Regions from separate parts of the Knoellia sp. LjRoot47 genome, predicted to be linked through region 1. Evidence: riboswitches for the same ligand, from Rfam matches in the RefSeq annotation. Region 1 holds a riboswitch; the other holds the start of a gene.
What was found. Region 1 has a riboswitch for S-adenosylmethionine ahead of metX (homoserine O-acetyltransferase MetX). Riboswitches for the same ligand answer to the same signal wherever they lie in the genome.

Region 1 (4,065 bases):
AGGGTGCGTCGAGCAGGATGCGCTGCGCGTTGGAGCCGAGGATGAGCTTGCCGACGGGGGTCCGGCGCCGCAGACCGATGACGATGAGGTCGGCCTTGATCTCCTCGGCGACGGCGATGAGGTCCTCGGCCGGCTCGTTGCCCCGGATGAGCTGGCGGACCGTGACGCCCACACCCTTGGCCTTGAGCTCGTCGCCGAGGCGGTCGAGCTCCTCCGAGTCGTCGCCGGCGCCGTCACGACCCGAGTTGATGACGACGAGGTCGGTCTTGCGCAGGAGTGCTTCCTCACCGGCACGCGCCAACGCGGCTGCGCCTTCCTTGGTCGGGATGTATCCCACGACGATCGCCACGAGTGTCTCCTTCTGGTCAGCAGAGCAGCCGGATGGCCCTTGGCTGGACGCTACCGGAGTTTGTGACGCAGGACACGGAAGCCCGGGCTGCCGGATCTGCGGTCAGGCACGCGTCGTCGCGCGGCCACGTCGAGTGAGGGCCCGGCCACGTCTCGTGGCGCCGGCTCAGGTCCGGTCGGCGAGCGCCTCGCGGATGATCGCGCCCACCTGCTCGATCTCGATGAGGAACCCGTCGTGTCCGAACCTCGACGCGATGTGCCGCAGAGTCGTCCCCGGACGCAGCGCGGCGATCTCGTCGGAGAGCCGCTCGGGATAGAGCCGGTCGGTGTCGACCCCCGCCACGACGAGCCGGCCCTCGAAGGCCGCGAGCGCCGACGCGACCCCACCGCGGCCCCGGCCGACGTCGTGGCTGTTCATCGCCTCGCTGAGGACGAGGTAGGAGTTCGCGTCGAACCTGCGACCGAGCTTGCCTGCGTGGTGGTCGAGGTAGGACTCGACCGCGAACCGTCCACCACGGTCCAGCGGCTCCTCCCCCGCCTGGGCCTCGCGCCCGAAGCGCTCGGCCAGCTCACCCTCGTGGCGGTAGGTCACGTGCGCGATCCGCCGCGCGATCCCGAGGCCGTCGCTCGGCACGACGCCGTGCTCGTAGTAGTCGCCGTCGTGGAAGGCCGGGTCGCTGCGGATGGCGAGCAGCTGCGGCTGGCACCAGGCGATCTGGTCGGCCGTCGCGTATGCCGTCGACGCGAGCACGATGCACGTCGCGACCCGCTCCGGGTGGGAGGTCGCCCACTCGATCGCGCGCATCCCACCCATGGAGCCGCCGAGGACCCCGGCCCAGGTCGTGATGCCGAGACGGTCGGCGAGCAGCGCCTCGACGGCCACCTGGTCGCGGATGGTGACGGAGGGGAACCGGCCTCCCCACGGTCGCCCGTCCGACGCGTCGCTCGACGGGCCGGTGGTCCCCTGGCACCCGCCGAGGACGTTGCTCGAGACGACGAAGAACCGGTCGGTGTCGAGCGGTCGCCCCGGACCGATGAGCCCGTCCCACCAGCCTGGGGTCGGGTGACCCGCCCTCGGGGGGCCCTCGACGTGGGAGTCGCCGGTGAGCGCGTGCTCGACGAGGACGGCGTTGTCGCGGGCCGCGTTGAGGGTGCCCCAGGTTTCGTAGGCCACGGTGACGTCCGGCAGCGTGCCGCCGCGCTCGAGGGCGACCGGGCCGAGAGCAGCGAACTGCCGCTCGCCGGGGTCGTCGCCCGGGCGCCAGAACGACGTCGTCGGGAGGTCGGTGATGGTCATCGGAGGTGCTCCTCGGATCGCGCTTGCCCGCCGGTGCCGACGGGCCGTGTCTTCACCCGGGGCACCCCACCGCGAGGAGGGTTGCCGCCCAGCAAGCCGGGGCTTGTCGCTGGGACTCATGACCTTGGGGCGAGTCTAGGTCCGCGTCGCCCGCTCCCGGCAGGCCTGTCCGCACCGTGGATGCGCCCTCAGGCGGCGACGTCGGGCCACCGGTGCCGAGGTCGCATCTGGTGCTGGACCATCTGCGAGAGATAGCCCGCGAGCATGTAGTCGGGGTGGACGCGCAGCGCCCGCTCGACGGCGTCGCCGGCCGTGGCGCCGTTGCCCACTCCCCAGGCGACGCAGCCCGCCACCGTGCTCATCGCCGCCGCCTCGACGGCGAACTCGTCGGGGACGCGCGTGGCGAGGTGCAGCACCCGCCGGAGCACCACCTCGGACTGCTCCGACGTGGTGGTCGGACCAGCGGGCACGTGCTCGACGAGGAGGGCCCGGGAGGTCTCGTCGACGAGGTCGAGCGGGAACATCACCGGTGACATCCACGCGACGAGCGAGTCGCGCCAGTCCTTGTCCGCGAGCGAGTGCGCCATGCGGGCCACTGCGTCGTCGGACACGGTGAAGGAGTCACCGCGCTCCCCGACCGGGGCCAGGACGTGCGCCCACAGATCCGGAACCCGGTCGAGCTCGCGCAGGCGTGCTCGGATGCGGGACAGTGCCTCGCCCAGCGAGGCCTCTCGCGCGGCGCGCTCCTCGTCGTCCTCCTCGTCACCGGTGTCAGGGCTCCACGAGTCGCACCAGTCGCACCCGGACCGGCACGCCCCGTCGCACCCCTCGTCGTCGTGCACCCCCGCCGGGACGACGCCCTCCGGGTCGACCTCGTCGCAGAACTGCTCCCAGAGGTCGGCCAGGACGTCACCGACTCCACGGCTCAGTGCAGGGTCCTCGGCCACGAGAGCACTCACCTCGTCGCGGCTCGCCAGCGGCGCGCTCCCGCGCGCGATGAACTCGGCGACGGCCGGCACCGTGGCCTCGTCCGGCAGCGGGTGACCGTCGAGGTGCTCGGCGAGGAGTCCGTCGAGCTCGTCCCCGGGCCGGCAGCACCACCCCCACCACCGTCCGTCGCGCACGACGACGTGGTCGATGATGCCGACGCCTGCGGCGACCAGTCCGGCGTGAAGGGCACGCAGCAGCGACCGCGACTCCCCCGGCACCGTGTCGTGGCCGACGAGCATGGCCGCCTGCGGGCCGACCCGTCGCAGGCTCTCGAGAAGGTGCTCGGCCGTCGGGCCGACGTCCTTCTCGGGCGGGATGTCGATGCGCGCGACGGGTCCCAGGATCCGGTCGGTCACCATGATGATGGCGACGCACTGCTCCGGCCGGTGCCCGAGCTGGTGCGGCAGCAGGGCCAGCAGCTCTTCGGTGGTGGAGATCTTCACTGAGGTCATGACCCCAGCGTCAGGACGTGTCGGGCAGCCCGGGAAGGGTCAGGTCACGCGCCTGTGGACGGCGGACGGCATACGGGACGCCTGTGGACGATGCTCACGCACGAGGTGGGACGGAACCGCCACGCACCGCGTCGTCGACGACCACGCCCGGTACGGGATCGGCGCCGGCGCCATGGCCGGTGCCACGACCGGTCCGGCGCTCCCACTCGAGGAACGCCTCGGTCTCGGTGACGAGCTGGGCGGCCAGCCACGAGCCCACGACCGCGTCGTCGGCCAGCCCGAAGGCCCCCAGCAGCGCCTCGGGCAGGAGGTCGACCGGGGAGACGAGGTAGCCCGCGGCGCCCGCGATCATGAGCAGCCGACCCACGGAGGTGCCGGTGTACTCACCCGAGCGCACCGCCCTGACCAGCCGCGGCACCGCCTGGGCGCGCTCGACCATCGACGGTCCGCCGGGACGCGTGGCGATGCGGATCGCCGTGGCGAGGCTCTTGAACGTCGTGACCTTGGAGGCCATCGCCATGGGTCAGCCCCTCGCGATCTGCGCCGTCGCCGTGGGGAACTCACGACGCGCGTTGTCCGAGATCCGCTTGAGCAGCCAGCCGTCGAGCCCGGCGCCGACGACACCGCCGACGAGCGGGACGTTGCGGCCGAAGCGCGAGAACGTCTTCTTGCCGGCGGTCGAGAGCAGCCGGAACCCGATCGCCTTGTTGACGACCATGAGGGCCGGGCCGGGCAGGCGCTGGGCCGCGAGGTTGGTGAGGCGACCGGTGGGCGCGACCATGCCGGCCTTGGCCAGAAGGTCGTCGGCGTCGGCGCCCACGAGCGTGAGCAGGACGGCCGTGCGGATCTGCGGCTGGGCGATGTCGTGGCCGCGCACCTGCGCGATGGCGCCGGTCATGCGCGTGGCGATGAGGTAGAAGCCGAGGACGTTGGCCGGCAGCGAGACCGGGAGGGTGATGAACCCACCGAGGCTCGTGA
Region 2 (4,065 bases), on a different contig from region 1:
TGCCGAGGCGGCGCTAAGTGCCCTGAAGCAGAACAAGCACGACCGCCCCCACGGCACACAGACGTATCGCGCGCGAAACGGCAGGGTGCGACCGGGCGGGCCAAGCCAGACCGAGTTGACGTTGTAGATCTCGTCGTCGACGGGCAGTCACATGACTCAACCCGTCGCCAGGCTGGCGAGCCAGGTGCCGACCTCGCCCGCGTTGCCGCTGGTAGCGAGACCAAGGACCGTGAGAGCGATAACGACGCCACCTACGACGCGCATAACTTCCGCGTTGTCACCTCGTTGGGCGACGACGAAGAGCATCACTGCGACAAGCAGGAGGAGCAACGGGATGATGTTCTCCTTGATCCAGCCTGGAGGTTGGTGGTGTCACCGGGAGCGGCGACGAGCGTGCTGACAATGGTGTGCATGGTGTCCCCTTGCATCCGCGGAGGCGTGTTCCTCCACAGCCATTGCGCAGCGGGTCATGCAGTGCATCCAGTTGGAACCGGATCCTTTACCAAGTCTTGAAGGTCTCTCGTCCTGAGACGACCACCCTTTGGGCGAAGAGCCGCCGGCAGGTCACCTGCGGTAGACCGTTGCTCCGGTCTTCCCCGTCCGCGAGGCTGGGTCGCATGCGCTGAGGACGAGGACGGGGATGAACGCGCGTGGCTGGCCTGCGCAAGCCCACGCCGTGCCGGTTTCTCAGAGCTCGAGTCATCAGACCCGTGTGGCCATGTTCCGTATCGGCATCGCAGCCGGTTACCTAAGGGGCCCGCGCCTTCTGGTCACTGCAAAGACTCCGCCGTAGGCGCCTTGGTTCGCATCGTCCGGCTGGCGTTGGGGACAGTTCGCCAACCGCGTTCAGGGTGGCGTTGGTGCGTCCAAAGCTTGGCCGCGAAGTTTCGATGCACGTTATAGCCGGCGCTGCGGAGATCGTCGTAGATCCGACGCCCCGCTCTGGCGTTTGAACTGTGCACCTCGATGGGAGCAACCGCGACTGGGGTGCCCGATGCTGCCTCGTCAACGAGGTAGTCCACAATGGGCTGCGCGGTATCCCCGCCTTGCAGATCGAAGTCGAGCCATATCACAGCGATCGTGGAATCACCGCGACGGCGTAGCCAGGTCATCGCCTCCCTTGATGAGCGAGCAATAGCGGCGGGTCTCCGGTCGCGGAAATCGCGCACGTCATCAACGAGCAGCACCGACGGCGAGCGGGTCATTCGGAGCGGGGTCCGTCGCGCCATGCGTCCTCGTCAAGGCCACGTCTCTTGAGCTCGAGAACGAGGATCGACATGTGCTTACTCACCCACCATCGCGCCATGGGGTTCGCTCGGTGTTCGTGCGTCCAATTCGTGTAGCGGCATGAGGTCAGGAGGTCCTCTGTGGTCAGCCGGGCCACTGCTTCCTGCGTCGTGACCCCGTGCAGAGGTACGTGGCGGTAAGGATTGGCACGCTCATGCTCGGCAGGAGGAAGTTGTCGAACCTTCAGCTCAAGGTCATTGGCCAGCTCTGTCGCCTGCGAGATCAGCGTCAAGGCGTAGCCGTGCGCCATCAGGACGTCATCTCGGTCGAGTTCGGCGACTACTCGCTCAGCGTTCCGAACGATCACGGCCACTTGGACCTGCGGGGAGTGCAACGACTCAGACAACGAACCTCCTAGGACGAGGACCCCTCGATACTCGTGGAGATCCGCATTTGCCTGCCCGAATGGGCGAGCCAGCTCTTTCCCTGGAGCACCTCCGCGGAGGAGGTTGCTGGACATCAAGCCAGGTGCTTGTCGATGTCACTCTGAAGCGTTCGAACTGTATCGCCGTCGACTGACAACGCAGTTCGGAACTGCGGTAAGCGTCGACAGCCCGTCACCACGCGGGGCTACTCATCGCCGTCATCGGAATCGATGGAACCTAGTAGGTCGCTGACGTCCGCATCGGGATCTTCCTCCAGCCGCTCAAGCATCGTTTGGAGCCCGGCCCTGTGAATCTCCCCAAGATCACCAACTTGCAGACCCTGCGAGTCGTCCCAACCGCCCCAACCCGGGCTTGGCTCTGAACCGATAAAGGCAATCCCTCGCTGATCTGCGAGCTCGAAGGCCTCGGCCGACGCCAGATCTTCCACGTCGATCCGGGCACCTCAAGCCTTCGGCCAGTCCATGTCGAAGGACCAGACAACGTAAGAGTCGCGATCCCTCGCGACCTTCACTAGTACCTCCATAGCCATCATGTCCTCCCCGTCGATCCAGGCTCCTCTGAGTTCAAGGTGCCGCGCGGCATCGGCCTCACTGCCGAATTGACCTCTATCAGATCAAGGCGCCGGCTTCGCCGGCGAGGCGCCTGCGGGCGGCGCTGTCGCACCGTCCTCGGCGGCCGACGCCGCAAGAATCTCGAGATGACGTCACCAACCTGCGGTTCCCCCGTAACATGATGCCGTGTCGGAACTCCTCTCGCAGCAGCCCGAAACCTTTGCTCCTGAGCCATCCGCCAAAGGCCCGGTCACCGATGCGCAAGTCAGTCAACTTCGGTTGGTACTTGACGGCATGGGACTTCGGTCCATGGATGCCCGCCAGGCCGCCATCGAAGCCGCAGTTGCGCGCCAAGTGGCTTCACTACGCTCGCTGACCAGCGCTGAGGCGGACCAGGCTCTCGCGCAACTAAAGCCAACCCAACCCCCCACTTCGCTCAGGGCGTGGTCGTCATGGGACGACCGCGAGGAAGACACCTGGATCGATCGAATGTAGGCGGGCGCCATTTCCCGTGGCCACTGTGAGCAACTTGTAACTCCTCAAGCCAAAAGAAGGATTAGCCACGTGACCGATGAGCCCGCAGAGGAAGGAATCGCCGAGAATGCTCATGGCCTTCACGACGCCTCATGGGACGAAGCGAGGTGGCGCGAAATGGCGGAAAATCTCGTTGACGACGGCGTCGTCACGTGGCGTGAAATCACGACAACCGTGCTGGGTGAACTGAACCCACCCCAGGTAGGCACTCAGATAGCCTCCTCAAGTGCCACTCTCTATGGCTTCAAAGACAACCACGCCACGCTGAACACAGGTCAATCATTCTGGTCCCACGTCCGAACATGGCTCTATTCCATGACAGGGCGCTGCGTTGACTGCGGGACGAGGCTGGACCTTCAGGCGGACCACATTGAGGGCCGCGAAACCTACCCGGATCCGCGAGACGCAGACTACCTCTCGAACATGACCCTCCGTTGCCGGAGACACAACGTAGCGAAGCGCAAGTCCCACGTTGCGCGTGCCGGACGTACCCTCCTGCCAGCCCAACAGGCACTAATGTGGATTCTCCTTGAAGTTAGACCCGTCTCCCTCCAAGATCTGGCCAGGCTCTGCAGGCTCTACGGCATGACCATGTCGGACATTCGCTTTCAGGAAGCTTGGGCGATGGCGATCTGGCTCAAGCGAGAAGGCCACTACACAATTGCGCACGAGACTGAGGCCTACGATCTCCTTGTCTGGGGTGACGGAGCCATCACGCGTCGCTTCAGTTCCGACGAGACGATTCCTGCGGGCGCAACCCTTCACGCCGCAAACGTTCCCGGCGATGCCATCCATTGCTTTCTTGCCAAGGTGCCCCAAGAGGACGTCATTCGATATTTTGAACACCCCGTTGGCGCGATCCCCTTCGTATATCCGCTGGGGGATCGCCCCACGACAGACATCGCGATCTGGCCAGTTGCGAACGGCTGGATCAACTTCGCGCCACGCGGTCACGACATGCTGGCATGGACTCTACGAAGTCAGCGGCAGTCCGTGGTTGCCCTGTTCGACGACGTCGAGTTTGGAACTATGCCGACGGCGGGGATCAAGGGCAAGTTAGTTCGCCGCATCCCAACTCGGGGAGCCGCCAGACTCCGGGCGATACCCGATGGCCCATGAGGCTGGGCCAGGAGCTTGGACCAATCAGAACAGGGTCTCCTTAGTTCGCTCCTCCGCCATGCTGGCTGCATGCTCCCGCGTCAGACGACGACTAAGGTCGGCATAGGTGGAGTCTCGTTCGATTAGAACTGCCCGGTGTCCGGCACTGATTGCCGCACGAGCCGTTGTACCAGACCCAGCGAAGGGGT

Region 2: another riboswitch for S-adenosylmethionine. It lies ahead of ACSQ11_RS05020 (hypothetical protein); the one in region 1 lies ahead of metX (homoserine O-acetyltransferase MetX).

The regions. Positions count from the first base shown of each region.
Region 1 is NZ_CAXUQS020000002.1:320,478-324,542, forward strand. Features, by position in the region: gene ACSQ11_RS16235 (universal stress protein) at 1-349, opposite strand, end outside; gene metX (homoserine O-acetyltransferase MetX) at 515-1,645, opposite strand; SAM riboswitch class IV at 1,660-1,769, opposite strand; gene ACSQ11_RS16245 (DUF4192 domain-containing protein) at 1,834-3,087, opposite strand; gene ACSQ11_RS16250 (YkvA family protein) at 3,182-3,607, opposite strand; gene ACSQ11_RS16255 (EcsC family protein) at 3,611-4,065, opposite strand, start outside.
Region 2 is NZ_CAXUQS020000001.1:999,757-1,003,821, reverse strand. Features, by position in the region: gene ACSQ11_RS05025 (cyclic-phosphate processing receiver domain-containing protein) at 771-1,205, opposite strand; gene ACSQ11_RS05020 (hypothetical protein) at 1,202-1,633, opposite strand; SAM riboswitch class IV at 1,672-1,780, opposite strand; gene ACSQ11_RS05015 (hypothetical protein) at 2,411-2,719, shown strand; gene ACSQ11_RS05010 (hypothetical protein) at 2,789-3,877, shown strand; gene ACSQ11_RS05005 (DNA-methyltransferase) at 3,902-4,065, opposite strand, start outside.